Regions from separate parts of the Paenibacillus sp. GM1FR genome, predicted to be linked through region 1. Evidence: predicted binding sites of a transcription regulator. Region 1 holds the regulator's gene; each other region holds the start of a gene.
What was found. Region 1 encodes Rex, which represses fermentation and respiration genes when NADH is low (regulators of the CRP and FNR family bind a similar motif). Its sites were predicted from a motif close to TTGTGAAATATTTCACAA; they were not measured.
Positions count from the first base shown of each region.

Region 1 (7,574 bases):
TAACCTTAGCGGACGCGGAGGGGACTTCTGGGAGACCGTACAGAGTGAATCCGAATCATGTCTGGGAAGATCCTGTCCATGGTTCCGTAAATGCTTCTACCATCGTGCCAAACATGAAGCAGGGTTGTCTGATATCGTAATCACCAATCACTCCAAATTATTTACGGATGTGAAAGCCGCGCATCAGCTGCTGCCAGCCTATGAGAGTCTTGTGATCGATGAGGCACATCATCTGGAGGATGTCGCTGGTAAACATCTTGGAATGCATATGAAATATTTCACCTTGGTTCATACACTGACCCGCCTATTTAAAGACAGTCGTAATGGTCAGCTGCCTATGCTTCGTTCGCAGTTATCCGGGCATGAAAATTCGGTGCAATGGGGCTCCATGGTGGATCAGATGTTCCCGCTCGCTCTTGAAGTTAAGGAGCTGTGGGATCGTATGAGCGATGCCTTGTTTGGTCTGTTGCCTGAACGAAGTGATGCTTCACCGGGAGAGACGGGGCAATTTTCACTGCGTCTGAAAGCATCTCAAAAACCTGCAAAATGGCAGGAGTTGCAGGATCTGGAGAACCAGATCTATGTGACTCTGGGCGATTTGGTTCGCAAAGGGGACAAATTGCTGCTTGAAGTGAAAGAGGATCAGGATGATTATCAATCGGATAGTCTGATCACGGACATTACAGGATTACTGAAAGATCTGACCACATTGAAGGAGAATCTACGGTTCTTCATGCGAATGGATGACGCCAAAACGGTGTACTGGATGGAAGCCAGCGGCCAATTCCGCAGCAAATCTCTCCAGCTGTATGCCGTACCTGTAGATGTGAGTGCACAACTTAAGGATTTATTTTTTGACAAAAAGAAAAGTGTTGTGCTTACATCGGCTACGCTCTCGGTAGATAAGTCATTCCAGTTCATGATTGAGCAGCTTGGCTTACAGGAAGCCTCTGAGAATAATCGGCTGTTAACGTCGATGCTGCCATCACCTTTCAACTATCGCGATCAGGCACTTCTGGTGATTCCGCGTGATTTCCCGAGTGTGAAGGGAAGTGTGGGTGATGCGCACTTTGTTAATATGCTGGTGCAATCACTTGCAGAGACGGCAATTGCTACGCGTGGACGCATGATGGTTCTGTTTACTTCATACAAGATGTTGCGACAGGTCTATGATCCGCTGAAGGAGGCACTGTCTGGCAACGACATCTCGTTGCTTGGGCAAGGCGTTGACAGTGGAAGTCGTTCCAAATTGACTCGCAGGTTTCAAGATGCCAAAGCTACGGTACTTCTGGGCACAAGCAGCTTCTGGGAGGGTGTAGATATCCCGGGAGAGGCGCTAACCTGTCTCGCTATTGTGCGATTGCCTTTCCAGCCACCGAATCATCCGTTGGTGGAAGCCAAGAGTGAGTTGCTTCAGGAACAGAAGAAAAATCCGTTCATGAAACTGTCCGTGCCGCAAGCGGTCATTCGTTTCAAGCAGGGATTTGGCCGATTGGTGCGTACAGCAAAGGACAGAGGAATTGTCATTGTTTATGATACACGGGTGATTGAAGCGTATTATGGTAAATTCTTTTTATATTCATTACCTGGTCCCAAAATGGAGCATATGCTCACGGAGCAAATGGTTCCACGAATTACCGAGTGGTTGGAAGAACCTGCTAATGAACAAAAATAATGGTTGTTTTGTTCGTTATATCATTGCATGACACTATCGTTTGGCGTTAAACTTTATTAGATATTTCCGTATCCGATTAAAGCAGTTGCTCGTAAGAACTTATAACCTAAATTACAAGGAGCATTCTGTATAAAATGTCACGTTTATATTTGAGTTTTATACAGAATGCTCATCTTTTCATCTATTATTTTATCGTGGCCTTGGTAAGGGGGAGCAAGAATGAAATCGGATAAAATTTCGGAAGCGGTGGTACGACGTCTGCCTGTTTACTTGCGTTATTTGAACGAGTTGCATCAGCGTGAGGTGGCTACTGTTTCTTCTCAAGAGCTTGGACAAAGGCTGGATCTGAATCCGGCCCAAATTCGTAAAGACCTGGCTTACTTCGGTGATTTTGGTCGTAAAGGGATCGGGTATGATGTATCCTATTTGATCGAGAAAATTCGTCACATTCTCAAAATTGATCAGCAAATTAATGTAGCTCTGGTAGGCGCGGGTAATCTCGGACAGGCCTTGTCCAACTACAACGCATATCTGAAAGACAACATGAAGATTGTTGCTGTATTTGATGCATATGGACCGAAGATTGGTAGTCAAATCAACAGTTTGACGGTAAAACCAATGGATGAATTGACGGAAGCGGTTAAAATGGAAAACATTCGCATCGGAATTATCACGGTTCCGGATACGGAAGCCCAAAATGTAGCCGATCAGCTTATTGAATCCGGAATCGAAGCGATCCTTAATTTTGCACCAACCATTCTAAAAACACCGCCGCATATCCGCATTCACCATGCTGACTTTACAACGGATCTGCTTAGTTTGGCCTATTACTTGGAGACTGGAAAGGACGACGAGGAAGATGACAACAAATAGATGGGTAATTCACAACGGCAAATTTGCCGTTAATGAAGGCGGCACAACATGGAACGTTGTCCAAGGATACATGGTTGTTGAGAATGACAAGATTGTGCATATTGGTGAGACATTGCCGGATGAAGACAAAAATTGTACCAAAGTGGATGGAAAAGGACTGTTCTTCCTGCCGGGTCTGATCAATACGCATGGTCATGCAGCGATGTCGTTGCTCAGAGGGCACGGAGACGATCTTGCATTGCAAGTATGGTTGCAGGAAAAAATGTGGCCGATGGAAGCGAAAATGACTTCAGAAGACGTATATTGGGGAACTTCGCTATCGGTGCTTGAAATGTTGAAAGGCGGAACTACAGCTTTCCTGGACATGTACGATCACATGGATCAAGTTGCCAAAGTTGTGGAGCAATCCGGCGTTAGAGCAGCACTGGCACGTGGTGTAATCGGGCTGTGCTCGGAAGAAGAACAATTGCGGAAGCTGGAGGAGTCGGCTGCGTTTGCGCGTGAGTGGAATGGACAGGCAGATGGTCGCATTACAACCGTAATCTCGCCACATGCACCATATACATGCCCTCCTGACTACATAGAGAAGCTTGTGCAGGTCGCGAACGACCTAAACCTTCCCCTTCATACACATATGTCGGAAACGCTTCGTGAAGTCGAGCAGAACGTGGCTGATTATGGACTGCGTCCTGTGGCACATCTGGAGAAACTGGGCTTTTTCTCTCGTCCATCCCTGGTTGCACATGCGGTGCATCTGAATGACGAAGAGATTGAGATTCTGGCCCGTCATGATGTGGCTGTATCCCATAACCCGGGAAGTAACCTGAAACTCGCTTCCGGTGTTGCGCGGGTACCTGCGTTGCTGAAAGCAGGAGTTACCGTGTCACTCGGAACAGACGGACCGGCAAGCAACAACAATCTGGATATGTTCGAGGAAATGAGACTGGCTGCATTGATCCACAAAGGTGTATCTGGTGACCCGACGGCAGTGCCAGCAGGCGAAGCGTTACTACTCGGAACGTCATACGGTGCCAAATCTATCTTCTTGAACAATACCGGAGCACTCCAGGTCGGCATGAAGGCTGACTTTATTGCCTTGGACATTGAACAGGCACATTTCTATCCACATACAGACCTGATCTCACATACAATCTACTCGGCTTCTGCTAAAGATGTTGAGCACGTATGGGTGGATGGAAAACAAGTGGTGAAACATGGCGAATGTCTGACGCTGGATGAAGAACGCATTTTGCGTGAGTCTCAATTGGCATTTGATGGTCTGCTTGCTCGTTAATTGCAGGACAGCATCATAGGGAAAGGAAGTTCGGCTTTTGAAGAAAAAAAAGAAGTGGATATGGATTTCGCTGCTTGCACTGGTTCTGATTCTGTTTGGACTTCAGCGTTATTACGTCCATGTCACGCAGGACCAACGCAAGGAAGAAGCGCTCGCCATACAAGCAGCACAGGAGCAACTGGGCATTATATCCTATGATGAATTGCGCAAGTACATCTGGGGAGACAAAGAAGGCTCTGACAACATCTACTGGACCCTGATCGGCAAAAACAAGGATAACCAGGATGTTATGGTCTGGGTTAAATTCGATGCAAACAATCAACCGGTTAAGGGTGCAAACGCTGTACACAGTGAGCTGCTGCAGAATGGCATGTCCGAAGCGCAGATACGCAATCGCTTCAGTTCTGAAGTTCCTGCCGGTGAGATTAAACGAATCATGCCCGGAGTTGTGAATGGAATATATGTGTGGCAAGTGTATTATAAAGACGGTACGCATAACCACTATCGTTTTTATCGTTTTAGCAACGGAGAACAGGTGGACCTGGTCTACACACTCCCGAACAGCTAGAACAGGATAGAGTGAGATAACTAGAGAATTAAAGAAATGAAAGAACCGGCAGACGGATATCCGACTGAACCGGTTCTTTGTGTTGTCTGTAAACATATTTGATTTAAATAGTTAAAATTAATAATTTATTCATATTTTCGCCTTCGAAATTGTATATACGATGTGATATACTCAGATATGTACTCAAAGTTACATTCAAAAACAAATAATCCTGTCGAAATTCTCGCAGGAGTCAATGTGCACATATTCGTATATACCAATAAGCCAGTAGGTTGGGCCAAAATCTGGGAGGGGTAATTCACTTGAAGCTAAAAGTATTGCCTATTGCTATAACTGCCGTCATTTCAGCCGTTGTGTTGTTTGGAGGTTGGTTTGTATATCGTCAAGTGGCCGTGCAGAATCCGATTGAAAAAATGGTAACCCAGTACGATGGAGTCAATGACGTTCAATTAACTATTAACCGCAATGACGTACAATTGAAACTGGATCTGCAACCTGATGTTGATTTGGGCAGACTGGTACAATATATTCACAAAGAAGGACAGACCCTGATTGGAACACGCTCACTAAAGTTGGATGTTGTGGATCATTCCAGTGAAGCACTGGAAAGTTGGTGGGGTGATGCGATGTTCACCGTAGCTCAGGCGATGGAGAACAAGCAATACACCGAGATTACACCAACGTTGTCCAAGATGGCGACGAATGGAATGAAGGTAAATACAGCGATGGATGACAACAATGTATATGTCAGTCTCAGAGACGGAGATGCCAGCAAGTTTATTATTCTGCCGCGTGTGCCCGGTCAGATAGGAGTGTGGCCTAATGCCTAAGTGGACAAAAGAAGTTGCCATCGGATTTTTTCCCGTATTGATTATTTTCCTTGCTTTTACTGGTGTTAATATTGTTCCGATCCTGATTGCAGCAGTGCTTGTCGGAGCTTTGCTGTTCATGATGCAAATGCGTGGCGGGATTACAGTAGGCGCTGCACAGGAACGTAAACGGAAGAAAAAAGGACCTTCCAAGCTTACTTTTGAAGAAATTGGCGGACAGGACAGTGCCAAGCAGGAATTGCGTGAAGCGCTTGACTTTCTGATCAAACATGAAGAAATCCGGAAGTTCGGGATTCGCCCGTTAAAAGGGATCTTGCTGACGGGCCCTCCAGGGACAGGGAAAACGTTGATGGCCAAGGCTGCTGCCCATTACACCGATTCTATTTTTGTAGCAGCATCGGGTAGTGAGTTCGTGGAAATGTATGTTGGTGTGGGTGCCAGCAGAATTCGGGATTTGTTCAAGGACGCGAGAACCCGTGCCACCAAGGAAAATAAGGAAAACGCTATTATCTTTATCGATGAAATCGATGTCATCGGGGGGAAACGTGAGGGTGGTCAACAGCGTGAATATGATCAGACCCTGAATCAGCTCCTGACGGAAATGGATGGAATCTATTCTTCCGATACGCCAAGAATTCTGGTTATCGCTGCAACAAACCGTAAAGAGATGCTGGATAGCGCCCTGACGCGACCGGGACGTTTTGACCGCCACATTCAAGTGGACTTGCCTGACAAAAAGGGCAGAAAGCATATTCTGGAACTGCATGCGGTGAACAAACCTCTGTTGAAGGAAGTTAATCTGGAGAAAACAGCGGAAGAATCATATGGTTTCTCCGGTGCACAGCTCGAAAGTGTGATGAACGAAGCAGCGATATACGCCATGAGAGACGGGCTGTTAAACATCGAACAGCGGCATCTGTCCCTGGCTATTGATAAAGTCATGATGGGTGAGAAGACAGACCGTGAGTCGAGCGTGGAAGAGAAGAAAAGGGTCGCCATTCATGAGTTGGGACATGCCATTATGGCTGAACTCGTTCGTCCAGGCAGTGTTAGTCAGGTGGCACTTAGTCCGCGTGGTCAGGCGTTGGGATATGTACGTCATAACCCGCAACAGGAACAGTTCCTCTATACGAAGCGCTTTCTGGAAGAGCAGATTATGATTGCACTCGGAGGAGCAGCTGCGGAGGAAATGTACTACGGTGGTCGTTCCACAGGGTCACGCAATGACTTTGATCAGGCAACCAATGTTGTACAGACGATGATGGCTTCGGGGTTGACTTCACTTGGGATTGTGAACATGGATATGGTCACAACCGAGGAACTGATGCGAGAGAATAAATTAATTCTGCAAGAACTGATGGAACAGACAAAGCGGTTACTTGAAGAACAACGGACAATTTTCGACAATTCACTCGACATCTTGATACGTGAGGAAGTTTTGTCTGGCGAGCAATTTCGTTGTCAATTTCGTGACAGTGCCCTTCTACCAGCATAATTTATTTATGCTGGTTATTTTTTTTTACATTTCACTCGTGCTAAGATATTATTATATGTTGGGTCGAAATTTGTAATTTTCGGCGAACAGGGTACAATAGAGAAATAGAGAACCGAAAGGATGGAGCAGAACCATGTTTTTCAAAAAAATAGGAGTTGTCGGCGGCGGTACGATGGGACAAGGTATTTCCCAGATGCTCGCAGCCAAAGGACTTGATGTGCTTCTCGTGGAGCATACAACACAAAAGCTGGATCATGCATATGACATGATCGAAACCAATCTGGATAAACAACTGGAGAAATGGGCGATTACAAAAGCGGAGAAGAAATTAATTCTTTCCCGTATTACCAAGGTAGCTCATTTAGCTGAACTTGGAACTTGCGACATGGTCATTGAGACAATTTCAGAGGATCTGGATGCGAAAAAAGCAGTATTCAGCCAACTGGACCAAGTTTGTCCAAGCAATGTCATTCTTGCAAGTAATACATCCACGCTGAGTTTGACCGAGCTTGCAAGCTCGACCAAATACCCAGAGCGTGTTATTGGTATGCACTTTATTCACCCGGTATCCCGGGTTGATCTTGTAGAGATTATTCGTGGACTGAAAACTTCGGATACAACATTCGAAGAGACCAGACGTTTTGTTGAAGATGTAGCGGACAAAAAAGGAGTCATGATTTATGAATCCCCTGGATTCGTAACTTCCCGTCTGATCTGCCTGCTGATTAACGAAGCGTTGCATGTATTGCAAGAAGGTGTTGCATCTGCTGAAGATATCGATGATGCAATGCGTATCGGATACAACTTCCAACATGGACCACTCGAAATGGCTGACCGTT
Region 1 covers NZ_MKZL01000011.1:674,806-682,379, forward strand. Annotated here, with positions in the region: gene dinG (ATP-dependent DNA helicase DinG) at 1-1,675, shown strand, start outside; gene PAEAM_RS08865 (redox-sensing transcriptional repressor Rex) at 1,895-2,548, shown strand; gene PAEAM_RS08870 (amidohydrolase) at 2,535-3,842, shown strand; gene PAEAM_RS08875 (DUF5590 domain-containing protein) at 3,880-4,410, shown strand; gene PAEAM_RS08880 (hypothetical protein) at 4,713-5,240, shown strand; gene PAEAM_RS08885 (AAA family ATPase) at 5,233-6,735, shown strand; gene PAEAM_RS08890 (3-hydroxyacyl-CoA dehydrogenase family protein) at 6,869-7,574, shown strand, end outside.

Region 2 (7,574 bases), on a different contig from region 1:
TCAGTTCGTAGGAAGCCGCAGTCTGAACCGCGCTGGAATACCAATCATTCGTAGTGACATCCCGGAATGGTTGTGTACCTTCCCCCAGCTTGAGACCCAATCCACGGACGATGATAGCTGCGAATTCAGCTCGTGTAATCGCTTTGTTCGGGTTGAAGGTCGTATCGTTAACGCCCTGGATGACCATCCGGGAACCCATCTCGTTTACCGCATCTTTCGCCCAGTGTTTCTCTACATCCGCAAATGTTAGCGGGTTCCATACAATTCCATACGTGCTATTCGTCAAACTGTTAATCTCCGCATAAAATGTTCCCTGATCCACAACAACCTTGGTTGGTACATGTCGCACTGTACCGTCAGGCTCTACAACAATACCGGTTGTAATCTTATTCGGATCGATCTCGGGAGACAATGCAATTCTGCGTTCAACGTATGCGTTGAACTTCGTAATTTCAGTCGTTTGGCCGTTGTACTGTCCAGTTACCGTGAAGTCAACAGGTGAGGCAACGAGTGTAAAATCACCTTGAGCTGCTGCATTCACTGCAACCTGATTCATGGTATCGGAAGATTTGGCTATCGTAATACGAACCACGATATCTTCCAGGTTCAGACCGTTGCCGAGACTTTCGGCAAGAGCATCAATGTTAATTTCTGAAGCAGGGAGCGTATAACTCGCCTGATCTGTCTGGAGAACCAGTGTTGCAGACAGACGTTCCATGTTTTTCACCGACTGGCCGTTCAACTCGCCAACGATGACATTGGAGGATGATTTAACCGGAATGGTGACGATTGCCCGAGGGCCTTCGGCATCCAGTTTCGCTTGTAACTTCACCGGATCAACGATAAGTACCGTGGTTTTAACACCATTGGCTTCTGTTGTTTTCATCTTCCCTGCATTTTCAGTTTTGCCGTTGACGATAATGATGACATCTTCGTCACTTGCATTGGTATTACTATTGTTACCGTTATTGGTAGTCGGATTCGTCGTGTTGTTTCCCCCTGAGGGCGGAGAGACGACGGGAACATCGGGATTATTGGTCCCTGGTGCAGGCTCATTCGTTACTACAGATGAAGTCCATCCGGATTTTACAATCTTGCCTTCGGCATCTACTTCGGCAACAGCGATTTTATCTCCGTTTGCTGCGTTGATTAGACCATTGTTCGGCCAGTTTTCGTAGTCTGTAGCTACATCACCAATAGCTGGCACGTTGATATTTCCGGTACCGAAGTTTTTATAAACGAAACGATGTCCAATAGCCTGAATTGCAGGGGTTACTGTAATGAGTGTTTTTCCGTCATTTGTTGACCCGCTAGGATCAACAGCGACCACGATCAGGTCGGTTGCAAGATTCGCTGTGAAGTGAAGTGTTTTCTCCGTCCCGGCTGGAACTGAACCACTCGCAGCCACACGCACCTTAACTGTGTGTTCACCACTGAGATCCGGTGTATTAGAGTCGTTAAAGTGGACAAAGGCTCCATTGTCGATTTGATATTCCATGGTAGTGTCCAAACCGATAATGGTGTTGTTCTGGTCATCCGCAGTGACATTCGGTGCAGCAGGGACCGATGCACTGGAACCTACAGTCACTGGTGTTTCTGATGATGCAAACGTAGAGGAGGTTGCTTTTGTACGAACATAATACGTACTTGGCTCCAATCCTGTAACTGTTGTGTCATAGATAGTTGTCCATGCGCCGTTGATGTCTTTTTTGTATTCCATTTGATCAGTTACATTCGTAAGGGTTCCATCATGAGCGCCGTTTGATGTTTCATCGGTCTTGCCGACTTCTGTTGGAGCCGCAGGGCGCGATGGAATGACGAGTGTTTGAACTGAGCTATCTGTAGTCGTGGTGCCATTGCCTGTTTTCACGATAGACAATGTGGTTCCGATCCAGTTGTTGTCGATCGTAATCTGACCTGAACCATCTGTAACAGCACTTGCTCCGTTGATGGAATATGGAGCGTTAGGCACGAGTCCTGTCAGTTGCTCATCTGCATAGCTGATGACAGCCTCCGGTGTCGTTTCCGGTGTAGCAGACGCCGAACCAATGGTCACGGGTGCTTCGGCCGATGCAAATGCAGAAAAGGTTGCTTTGATACGCACATAGTATCGATCTGGTGTGAGAGCTGTAATCGTAGTGTTATCAATAGCTGTCCATGAACCGTTGACGTCTTGTTTGTACTCCATCTGATCTGTGACATTTGTGATCGTTCCATCATTCGCTCCATCAAAGGTTTCATCGGTCTTGCCGATTCCGAAAGGAGTCGCAGGACGAGATGGAATGATCAATGTTTGAGCTGAACTGTCCGTTGTTGTGATGCCGTTACCTGTTCTCACAATGGACAAAGTAGTTCCGATCCAACTGTTATCTATGGTGATATATCCTGAACCATCTGTAACAACATTCGCTCCGTTGATCGAGTATGCTGCATTAGGCACGAGCCCAGTCAATTGCTCGTCCACATAGTTAATTACAGCGGCTGGTGTTGCTTCTGGTGTAGCAGATGCCGAACCAATGGTCACTGGCGTTTCCAGTGATGCAAATGCAGAGGAGGTTGCTTTTGTACGAATATAGTACGTACTTGGTGCGAGTCCTGTAACTGAAGTGTCATCGATAGCTGTCCATGAACCATTGATGTCTTTTTTGTATTCCATCTGATCGGTTACATTCGTGATCGTTCCATCATGGGCACCGTTCGATGTTTCATCCGTCTTACTAATGCCAGTTGGAGTTGCAGGACGAGATGGGATGACCAAGGTTTGAGCTGAGCTATCTGTAGTTGAGGTGCCATTGCCTTTCTTCACGATGGACAACGTGGTTCCGATCCAACTGTTGTCGATAGTAATATGTCCTAAACCATCTGCTACAGCATTCGCTCCATTAATGGAGTATGCAGCATTAGGGACGAGTCCTGTCAGCTTTTCATCTACATAGCTGATGACAGCGGCTGGTGTCGTTTCTAGTGTAGCTGTGCGGTTTACTGTTACTGCATAGTATTGTACGGTCGTATTGTCGGCTGCCGTCACTTTAATATATGCAGTGATAGCTCCACCTGCTGTGAGCGGGATCGTTGAGTTTCCTGTAACTGCACCAGTGGAATAGTCACTGTTGCTGAACAACTCCATCTTGGCCTGATTGTCTGCCAGTACAAGATTGGCTAATCCCAGTGTTGAGGTTGTGTTAGGCACGTTAACTGCCCAGTTAACCGCTGTCCCAGATGTCGTTCCATCTCCGCCTCCTGGAGCACTGTCAGTCTGTCCAAGTACAGTTGTCAGACCAGCATTATTGCTGCCCATTGTAGCACTCCCTAATACAATCCGTGCATTGTCGTTACCTGCAATATAGAACTTTCCGTCATGATAATAAACGGTGTTTAAACCTTTTCCGACTATGCCTAGTGTGTTCTCATCGTACGCCGTCCAATTGATCAGATCCGAGGAAGAATACATCATATAGTATTCGTTATAGTTTTCGTCATACAAAACACCTGCTGCTACATAGGTGCCTTCTCCGTATACGATTGATTTTAAATCGACTACGTTGACATTATCGATGTTATGTTTGGTCCATGTTGAGCTATTATTCAAACCCCCGGGCGTTTCCAAGACAAATGGTTTACCAAATTCATCTGAGCCGGTGACCACATATTTCCCATTAGCGTAGGTAATATCACTAAACATGTAATAGTTTGGATCGTCATAATCATTAAGTGAAGTTACAGGCTCCCATTCCAATCCGCCTGCACCCGCCTGCCAAACTCCACTCTCACCAAAAGCCCAATATTCTCCATTTATAAATGTCACATTAATGCCATACGTGCTCCCCAGGTTATCACCTTTCGTCCAAGATAATCCGTCAACGGAGTTGAGCGTATCGCCTGTACCCGTTACTGCAACAAAACCTCCACTTGCACCATAGGTCAGCGCTACTACTCTGCCGGTTACACCAGCGGGAAGATTGCTGAGTGTCCAATGTTCGCCATCGGAGGATACCCCAATTTTTTTACCCATGGCGACAAAAGTGTTATGGCCGTATGCAACTTTGGAAAAAGCCTCTTTAGGAAGCAACTGGCTATTTGTACTTAGATGCTCCCAGTCGCTGTTGGAATTCAATATAAGGCTATCTGTTGTATCACTGCCATATAATGAATCACCGACAACCACCCATGTGCTGCCGTTATAAGCGATACCCTGCAGATTCGCCGCGGTTTTTTTCCACTCGGATTTGTCCGCAGTAACGACAAGACTATTAGGAGCCGAGGTGACAAGGACCATACCCGTTCCATTCGAAGCTGCAGATTGGATGGTCATATTGGTTACCGTAGGCTCTGAAGTCCAATTGACGCCGTTATCCGTGGATGAGTCCAGTTTGCCTGCCTGACCAAAACGGTAGAGTGTTGATCCGGCTTTGACAGTACTCATTGCATTGTTATAAGAGGCATCAGGTGCAAACGTTATTCCGTCACTGCTGGAGTAGCCAATCGTTGAATTTTTAATAAGATAAAGCTTCCCATTATAGATCGAGAATCGTTCCAAGGAGGAAGTGCCATTCAAAAAAACATTCGTCCAGCTACTTCCGTTACTTGAATAAGCGTATCCAGAAAATACATTACCTCCGACAACGTATCTACCTGATATATAGGCCATATCTGTCAAATGAAAGGGTGAGCTTGAAGTACCATTGGATGGCCAAATTTTTGGTACAGTACTCGATAACGTCCATGTCACCCCATCCGAAGATGAATAAATAATGCCTACATCTTGCGCGCGGTCACTGGCATGCCATTTTCCACCAACAGCGTAAAAATTGCCGTTTGTATAAACGACTTTTTGCAAAATGTCTCCATTAATTCCTGATGATTTGTCGACCCATGTTTCTCCATCAGACGAAACGATCAATCTTGCTTTATTAGGAGTAGATTCCACCCCGACTGCGACATATACATGGTTTGCATACACGAGGCTTCTCCATGATGTTTTTTCGTTAGAAACTCCTGTATTCACTACAGCCCAGTTTAATCCATCTATGGACTGAACAATACGTCCTTTTTCACCTACTGCGGTGTATTTCCCGTTAGCATAAACAACGTTTACCAGATTACGATCGACGTTGTTATTGACTGCGGACAATATATTCACATTTCCGTTAGTGGAAGCATGAGCTTGGGGAAGAAGGACATTGGGGAGAACCAGAGTGAATATCAAAACATACATCATAATTGTTCTCCAGCGTAAAGAGTGTTTGAACATGTTTGAACCTCCTATTTGTCCGTAGATATGCTATGAAATGACCTACAGAACATCATTTTGATGACATACACAACATGGAACTGTTTTTGACCCAAATCCGACCCTGCCCAACAGATGTAAATTCGATATGTGTGCCTATTATATAAATTGATTCTGAACAAATTCTGAGCAATTTCCTTCATATGTATAAGTTTCTATAGCAATCGTATTTGCCTGAAAACCATAATTTTAAAATCTTCTTTGTAAACAACATTGTGATAATTTGCACAAAGTTTTGTGTAGGACCGAGATACAATTAGGATGTGGCATTCAACGCAAAACTAATGAATTTCAGGTGGTTTTATCCAATGATGAACAATGAAGGAGAGGATGAGTGATATGGCAGCAAAAACACCTCTTGAGGTTGCACAATATACGGCGCAAACAGGTATGAAGAAAGCTCAATATCCGGTGTCTTCTGTACTGGTGCTCAGTTTTCTGGCAGGGGCTTTTATTGCGCTGGGTTTTCTACTGGATATCCGGGTGATTGCATCTGCTCCGGCAGAGTGGGGGAGTCTGGTTAATTTGATTGGAGCAGCGGTGTTCCCGGTGGGATTAATCATGGTACTCATCGGTGGTGGCGAGTTGCTGACGGGAAATATGATGGCTGTTCCACTCGCGACGATTGCACGGAAATTATCCGCAGGTAGCATGTTGAAAAATCTAACCTTAGTGACGATTGGTAACTTTGTTGGAGCTTTGTTTGTGGCATACGCATTTGGACATGTGCTCGGTCTGACCGGAGAGGGTGTTTATCTGGCGAAAGTGGTGGATATGGCTGGGCATAAGCTGCATGACGGCTTCTTGCAAGCTTTTATCTCCGGCATCGGCTGTAACTGGCTGGTTGCGCTGGCGGTGTGGCTATCTTATGCATCAGATACGATGAGTGGCAAGGTACTGGGCATTTGGTTTCCAACGATGGCATTTGTGGCCATTGGATTCCAGCACGTTGTTGCCAATATGTTTCTCATCCCAGCAGCAATCTTCGAAGGGTATTATTCATGGGGACAATACGTCATGAATTTTATTCCAGTATGGCTCGGGAATCTGACTGGGGGAGCTCTGTTTGTAGCTGCAGCCTATTGGGTGGTGTACCTGCGCCAAGCCGAGCCAAAAGTGAAACCAGAGATGGCGACGTCGATCGAACCTATGGAGACGGAGGCTAGAGTAATGTTGAGCAAACAAGCATAGAGGGCACAGCGAGGTATGGATACACGTATATTAGAAGTAAAGACGATTCTGATCTTGCTCGGTTCATGGCGAATATGCTGTGATGGAGCAGGGCGGGATCGTTTTTTGTATGAGGTCCTTGTTGGAGTTTAACGCAAAATAAATTCGCCATGACAAGGTTCGGGGGAACGAAACCTGTTCATGGCGAATTTCGGGAGTGGTCCATGATATGGCATGAGGAGGAAGTGGGGAAACACTAGCCTAATGCCTTATTTTTAATTTACCCCTGAATTCTGAAGTTGAATCAAACTCAAAAACATTTTTTTGAAAATAATTTAAAGCCGCTATAGCGGTGAATATGAAGCAAAAACATACTGTTCTCTTTACGCGATAACCTCGAAGAAGATATGATATAGGGATAGCTTTTAAAGAGGGGAGCCTTACGATGATCGATCAGGAGAATGGTGTATTTGCGGCGGTGTGCCCGCTCGACTGTCCGGACACTTGTGGTCTGTTATTACATAAAGAGAACGGCAAAATTGTGAAGGTGGCAGGCAATCCGGATCATCCGATCACCAAGGGTGCCATTTGTAATAAAGTCAGAAATATGACCGAGCGGGTATATCACCCCGAGCGTCTACAATATCCGATGAAACGTGTAGGAGCCAAAGGTGAAGGCAAGTTTGAACGAATCAGTTGGGATGAAGCGATTCGTGAGATTACGACCAAATTCACTGCATTGTCCGAAACCTACGGCCCGGAGAGCATCCTGCCCTACAGCTTTTACGGTAACATGGGTATTCTCGGCGTAGACGGCATGGATCGGCGTTTCTTCAATGCGCTTGGTGCGAGTGTACTGGAGCAGACGATCTGTAACTCCGCTGGAAATACCGGCTGGAAATATACGATGGGCGCCAATCGGGGAACAGTGCCGGAAGATACGGAGCATGCAGATCTCATCCTGGTGTGGGGTGGCAATATCGTCAGTACCAATATGCATCAGGTCGTTTTGGCTGAGAAAGCACGCAAGAAAGGCGCCAAGATCGTCGTAATCGATGTTCATCGCAATCGCACGGCCCAATGGGGCGACTGGTTTATTCCGCTGTATCCGGGC
Region 2 covers NZ_MKZL01000022.1:299,072-306,645, forward strand. Annotated here, with positions in the region: gene PAEAM_RS16975 (S-layer homology domain-containing protein) at 1-5,251, opposite strand, end outside; gene PAEAM_RS16980 (formate/nitrite transporter family protein) at 5,630-6,481, shown strand; gene PAEAM_RS16985 (molybdopterin-containing oxidoreductase family protein) at 6,906-7,574, shown strand, end outside.
Region 2: PAEAM_RS16980 (formate/nitrite transporter family protein) is a predicted target of Rex. The motif match lies at 5,504-5,521, and genes of this name have one in related genera.

Region 3 (7,574 bases), on a different contig from region 1:
CGTGCAGCGATCAAAGCCAACAATGTCTCTGAATTGACGGTTCAATTCAACGGTCAAACGTATCTCGTGACCGGTCAATACAAGAAGGCACCTGATGGCGCCAAATCAGAAAATTTCTCAACGTATATTCCTCCTACGGATGAGGCAATTAGTGAGCTTGTAGCTGCAAGTGAAACTAACAATTTCCAATATCATCAGGAGCCAATGAAAGGTGACAGCATCTGGTTGACGTTGCTGACTTCCTTTATTCCTTTGATCATTATGTTCCTGCTGTTCTTCTTCCTGTTTAATCAGGCTCAAGGCGGCGGCGGTAAAGTAATGAACTTTGGTAAAAGCCGTGCTCGTCTCTACAACGAAGAGAAGAAGCGGGTTACATTTGAAGATGTTGCGGGTGCCGACGAAGAGAAACAGGAACTTGTTGAGGTTGTAGACTTCCTCAAGGACCCTCGTAAATTCGCAGCAGTAGGTGCGCGGATTCCTAAGGGCGTATTGCTCGTAGGGCCTCCAGGTACCGGTAAAACATTGCTCGCTCGTGCCGTAGCCGGTGAAGCGGGTGTACCATTCTTCACTATTTCAGGTTCCGACTTCGTGGAAATGTTTGTCGGTGTCGGTGCATCACGTGTTCGTGATTTGTTTGAAAATGCGAAGAAAAATGCCCCATGTATCATCTTTATCGATGAGATTGATGCTGTAGGACGTCAGCGTGGTGCTGGTCTTGGTGGTGGTCACGATGAACGTGAACAGACACTCAACCAGTTGCTCGTTGAGATGGACGGATTCGGAGTTAACGAAGGTATTATCATCATAGCCGCAACGAACCGTGCAGATATTTTGGACCCTGCCTTGCTGCGTCCTGGACGTTTTGACCGTCAAATTACGGTTGACCGCCCTGATGTAAGAGGTCGTGAAGCTGTCCTGAAAGTACATTCCCGTAATAAACCACTGACCAACGATGTGAAGATGGATATTATCGCGAAACGTACAACAGGTTTCTCCGGTGCAGATTTGGAAAATCTCTTGAACGAAGCGGCGCTGATTGCAGCACGTCGTAACCGTAAAGATATTTCCATGAAAGAAGTCGACGAAGCGATTGACCGTGTTATTGTTGGTACGGAGAAGAAAAGCCGTGTCATCAGTGATCGCGAGAAACGCATTGTTGCTTATCATGAAGCAGGTCATACCATTGTTGGATACTTCCTGGAACATGCCGATATGGTACATAAAGTGACCATCATTCCGCGCGGACGTGCGGGTGGATATGTAATCATGTTACCTAAAGAAGACCGTATGCTGGTTACCAAAAACGAGTTGCTTGATAAAGTAACCGGACTTCTCGGGGGTCGTGTAGCTGAAGAATTGTTCATCGGAGAAATTGGTACTGGTGCATACAGTGACTTCCAGCAAGCGACAGGTATTGTTCGTAGCATGGTTATGGAATACGGTATGAGTGAGAAATTGGGACCTATGCAATTCGGAAGTTCACAAGGACAGGTATTCCTTGGTCGGGATATCGGTCATGAACAGAATTACTCGGATTCCATTGCTTACGAGATTGATCAGGAAATGCAACGCTTTATTAATGACTGTTATGAGAAGTGTAAGGACTTGCTTGTTAAACATTCAAAAGAGATGCACCTGATCGCTCAAACTTTGCTTGAGGTTGAGACTTTGGAAATGGATCAGATCAAGCAATTGATCGAAACAGGTTCTTTGACTCCAAAAGCAGAGAATGACAATGATGGTGAAGGTACACCAACTGAAGGCGGAGAGCCAATCATCGACACCATCGGTGATGTGCGTGTTCGTATTCAAGGTAAAGATGAAACGCCTGAGCCACCAGCCGGAGATATTCCAAACGAAGCTCCGAATCTGGAAAAGGGTAATAACAATAACCCGGATGATGGCGGAACTAAGCCAACGTCTTAATACACAATACATCTGGCTATGATAGCAGGTGAAATCAAGAGAGCCCTCGAGGCTCTCTTTTTTTATCCATTATTTTAAAAGAGGATAGATAAAGATAAACGGGAGTTAGATGGCGAACCAGTTAGCAAACAGGTGGTTACAGCGCTGTTCCGGGCCTTTTTCATTTATTGACAGAGTCGTGAACGTTGTGTAAATTAGTTGTTAAACCGCTTGTGATTCGTTTCTCAAGCGAAGATAACGACTTAGGTTAGCCCACGAAACAGCGCATGACGCTGTCCCGATAAAGGAGAGGATCACAGGTGGAAGCTCTGGCTTTAGAGCGCAAGGCTGAGATGAACCGCGAGCTGCGTGAGCGGCTTATGGTGTTGAAGAAGGAACGTAATGCCATTATTCTTGCCCATTATTATCAACGTGACGAAGTACAGGAGGTTGCCGACTTCCGTGGAGATTCGTTTCTGTTAGCCCAGAAGGCAGCACAGACAGATGCGGATGTGATCGTTTTCTGTGGTGTTCATTTTATGGGTGAAAGCGCTAAAATTCTTGCGCCAAATAAAACAGTTATTATCCCGGACGAACGTGCGGGCTGCCCAATGGCAGATATGGTGAATGTGGATGGACTACGCAAATTGAAAGCACAACATCCTAATGCCAAGGTGGTTACGTATATCAATTCCTCGGCTGAGATCAAAGCAGAGACTGACATCTGTTGTACATCGGCGAACGCAGTCCGGGTTATTCAATCGGTGGATTCCGACGAAATTATCTGGGTACCGGATAAAAACCTGGGACATTATGTGCAGCAGCATACAGACAAGAAAATGATTATCTGGGAAGGTTACTGCAACACTCACGATATGCTTACAGTCAAAGATGTGGTGGAGATGAGAGCCAAGCATCCAAATGCAGAGTTTGTTGTCCATCCAGAGTGTCGCCCTGAGGTTGTAGAAATGGGTGATTTTGTAGGCAGCACAACAGCTATTCTGGAGTATTGCAAAAATTCATCAGCGAAGGAATTTATCGTAGGTACCGAAGATGGTACAGGATATCAGCTTCGTCTGGATAGTCCGGATAAACAGTTCCACTTTGCTACCAAGTTCCTCGTATGTCCCAACATGAAGGTGAACAACTTGAAGAAACTGGTGAAATGCCTGGAAACGATGAAGCCGCAAATCTACGTGCCACCGGCCGTTGCCGACAAAGCCAGAGAATCGCTAGAGCGCATGTTGTTGGTAAAGTAGGATGCGCTACTCTTGCTCCAAGACAGGTGAATAACATGATACCGCAATATTTAGTTGATTTTGATCTGTCTGCGCTACCCATGGTAGAGACGGATGTACTGGTTATAGGCTCAGGGATTGCTGGTTTGTTTACTGCCATTAAGGCAAGTGAACAACAACGTGTATTAATGATCACGAAGAAGTCATTACTTGAAAGTAACACCAGATATGCGCAGGGAGGCATCGCTGCGGTTATTGCTGAGGATGATTCACCTGCTTACCACTTGCAGGACACACTTGTAGCAGGAGCGGGCTTATGCCGCTCCGAAGCGGTAGAGGTATTGGTGAATGAGGGGCCGGACGGAGTGAAGGAACTGATTCGTTTGGGTACTTTATTTGATCTGGAGAACGGCGAGTTGGCGTTGACGCAGGAAGGTGCGCATAGCCACCGCCGTATTTTGCATGCCAACGGAGATGCAACAGGATATGAGATTGTACGTGCGCTTGCTGTTGAAGTGAATGAGCATCCCGGGATTGAAGTTTGGGATGAGCATTTTGTTGTTGACCTGATTACAGATCGAGATCGAGGGGAATGCATTGGCGCTCTGGTTCAGAAGGATGACGGATCGCAAGTGTTTGTGAAGGCACAGGCAACCGTTCTTTGTTCTGGTGGGGCAGGACAACTGTACCGATACACGACGAATCCGGATGTAGCTACTGCCGATGGTGTAGCCATGGCTTATCGGGCTGGGGCTATTGTTCGTGACATGGAATTTATCCAATTCCACCCCACCTCTCTATGTTACCCTGGGGCCCCGCGTTTCCTAGTGTCAGAAGCCGTACGCGGCGAAGGAGCATATTTGCGCAATGTGAAGGGTGAGCGCTTCATGGATCGTTATCATGCCCAGCTTGAACTGGCCCCACGAGATATCGTGGCACGAGCGATTGTTAGTGAGATGGAGTCCACCAACAGTACCTTTGTGTACTTGGACATTACACATGAACAGCCAGAGATGATCAAGCATCGGTTCCCTACCATATATGAGACTTGTATGCGTTATGGATTAGACATGACAACGGACTGGATTCCCGTTGCACCTGCTGCCCATTACATGATGGGTGGAGTGAAAACGGATTTAAGTGGAGAGAGCAGCATCTCCCGATTATTTGCTTGTGGCGAGGTGTCTTCTACAGGAGTGCATGGAGCCAACCGTCTGGCAAGCAACTCCTTGTCAGAAGCGATTGTATTTGGCCGGAGAATTGTTGATCGTATTCAATCTCTCCCTCCGCTTGGTTTATTACAAGCAAGAGGGGCTACGCCTTCATCTGTGGACATGAATAACATGAATAGCAAGATCATGAAAGAGCAAAAACCTATATCTGAAAGACGTTTACGACTACAGAAAATGATGGTTCGTCAGGTAGGTTTGCGCCGGAATGGTGAGGACCTGCAGAAGGCCATGGACAAGCTGCAACAGGAATTGCAATTTTTTGATCAGACACTCACGCACAAGGAAGAGCTGGAGTATGCCAACCTTCTGACCTGTGCCTGGTTAGTTACTAGCGGTGCATTACATCGCGAGGAGAGTCGGGGGGCTCACTATCGTGAGGATTTCCCGGCACGTGATGATATCGTGTGGCAGAAGCATAGTCTGCAGCAGCGAGAACAAGCGATTGTGGAGGAATTGATGTCATGATACTGAATGGATATAATGAAGGGCTTATCGAATCAATCAAAAACTGGCTTCGTGAAGATGTTGGTGCAGGTGACGTTACAACAAGTGTGACGATTCCAGCAGGCAACCAATCCAAGGCCATTATACACGCCAAAGACAATGGTGTTATTGCAGGCATGACCGTAGCTAAACTTGTATTTCAAGTCGTTGATCCTGATCTTGTATTTACACCGAAGGTAACAGACGGAGACAAGGTTACCCATGGCACGATTTTGGCCGAGGTAGAGGGAAGTACACATTCACTGCTTACGGGGGAACGACTGGCACTTAACTTGCTGCAACGTATGTCCGGAATAGCTACGCGTACGCGTGCCTACGTGGATGTGCTGGATGGTCTTGAGACCAGGCTCGTGGATACACGTAAGACAACGCCGGGCCACCGACTACTTGAGAAATACGCAGTGCGCGTGGGTGGCGGAGCGAATCATCGATTTGGACTGTACGATGCCGTTATGATTAAGGATAACCACATCAAGGGTGCAGGCGGAATCACCGAGGCGGTACAGCGTGCGCGAACCGTTATCCCACATACGATGACGATTGAAGTGGAGATTGAAAATCTGGAGCAGGTGAGAGAAGCCTTGCAAGCCGGGGCAGATATCATTATGCTGGATAACATGCATCCAGAGCGGATGCGTGAAGCGGTTGAACTTATTCGTGAACAGGCTCCTCATGTGAAGGTTGAAGCATCCGGTAACGTGTCTCTTCAGACCATTCGTGGTATTGCAGAGAGTGGTGTGGATGTAATTTCGGTTGGCAGGTTAACCTATTCCTTTGAGAGCCTGGATATTAGTCTGGATTTAAATGAAAAGAAAGAGGGGTGAACCTCTTTGATTCTAGTTGTAGACGTGGGGAACAGCAATATGGTGCTCGGCGTATATCAAGGCCGGGAATTGCTGCACCACTTTCGTCTGAGTACATCACGTCAGTCAACAGTGGATGAATACGGCGTATTGATTTATAATTTATTTCATATGTCCGGCATCAGGGCAAGTGACATCGAAGGTGTCATCATCTCATCTGTGGTTCCGCCACTGGTGAATGTAATCGAAGCGATGTGTGAGAAGTATGTAGGCAAAAAAGCTTTGCTCGTTGGGCCTGGTATCAAAACTGGTTTGAATCTGCGATACGAGAACCCTCGTGAAGTGGGTGCAGATCGTATTGTTAATGCAGTGGCAGCCGTTGAGAAGTATGGCGGCCCTCTCGTCGTGGTCGATTTCGGTACTGCAACGACCTTTGACTGTATTGACGAGAAAGGTCACTACCTGGGGGGAGCTATTGTACCTGGCATTCAGATTGCCACTGAAGCGCTCTATGAGCGGGCATCCAAGTTGCCTCGTATAGAGCTGGAGAAACCTAAAAAGGTCATTGGCCGTAATACTATTCATGCCATGCAAGCGGGTATTATATTTGGCTATGCAGGGCAGGTAGATGGTATTGTAGAACGTATTCGCGAGGAGATGGGGGCGAAGCCCCGAGTTATCGCGACGGGTGGTCTCGCTACACTTATCGCAGAAGAAACCCGTAGTATAGAGGAAGTTGATCCGCTGCTTACGCTTGAAGGGCTGCGTATTATATATGAGCGGAACCGGGAAAGGTGAGCATAGTGACGGCATACAGCGGGCTGAGATTACAGCTTAAGTGTTGTGCCGTTTTTTCTGTGTTACGACTATTATGGCGATACGCCAAAGGAGGCTGAATGACTTGGAAAACAACAACAAGCATGACCGGTTAATTCGTGGTACAGCAATGAATGGAAAGGTAAGAGCCTTTGCTATCCAGACTACGGAACTGGTTGAGGAACTACGCAGAAGACACGATACGTTTCCCACGGCTACAGCTGCCATGGGGCGTACGGTTACAACAGCAGCCATTATGGGTGCAATGCTCAAAGGTGAAGAGAAGTTAACGGTACAAGTCAACGGTGATGGGCCCATTGGACAGATTGTAGCTGATGCCAATGCGAAAGGCGAAGTACGAGGATATGTTTCTAATCCGCATGTACATTTGCCAAGCAATAGTGTGGGTAAACTGGACGTTGCAGGCGCGGTTGGAACGGAAGGTTTCATCAACATAACGAAGGATTTGGGACTGAAAGAACCATATCGTGGCAGTGTGCCTATTATTTCAGGAGAACTGGGCGAAGACTTCACGTACTACTTTGCGCAATCGGAGCAAACCCCTTCTGCTGTAGGCGTTGGTGTGCTCGTTGATACGGATAATTCCGTTATTGTCTCAGGTGGATTCATTATGCAGCTGTTGCCGGGATTGACAGATCCAGAGATCACGGCGATCGAAAACGCCATTAGTACGTTGCCGCCAGTGACGACGTTGCTGGAGCAGGGACTTGAATTGGAAGAGTTGCTTCGCCGATTGTTGCCAGATGTACAAGTGATGGAAGGATTGGATATTCATTTTAGCTGTGAGTGTTCACGTGAGCGGGTAGAGAAGACACTAATCAGCCTGGGCCAAACGGAGATGGAGCAATTAATTGAAGAAGAGGGCCAGGCTGAAGTGGTCTGCCAATTCTGTAATGAAGCCTATGACTTTAACAAAGAACAACTTGAGACCATCCTAGAGCAAGCCAAGAACTGATCTATGCGGGGACGGGATGCGGAATGACAAGACAGGAAAAAGGGTTGTGGACGGCTGTAATTGTCTTGACGCTAGGTATGCTGGTCATGGGTAGTGTGAT
Region 3 covers NZ_MKZL01000020.1:47,112-54,685, forward strand. Annotated here, with positions in the region: gene ftsH (ATP-dependent zinc metalloprotease FtsH) at 1-1,926, shown strand, start outside; gene nadA (quinolinate synthase NadA) at 2,226-3,164, shown strand; gene nadB (L-aspartate oxidase) at 3,200-4,840, shown strand; gene nadC (carboxylating nicotinate-nucleotide diphosphorylase) at 4,837-5,703, shown strand; gene PAEAM_RS15275 (type III pantothenate kinase) at 5,710-6,480, shown strand; gene hslO (Hsp33 family molecular chaperone HslO) at 6,554-7,474, shown strand; gene PAEAM_RS15285 (peptidyl-prolyl cis-trans isomerase) at 7,498-7,574, shown strand, end outside.
Region 3: nadA (quinolinate synthase NadA) is a predicted target of Rex. The motif match lies at 2,137-2,154, and genes of this name have one in related genera.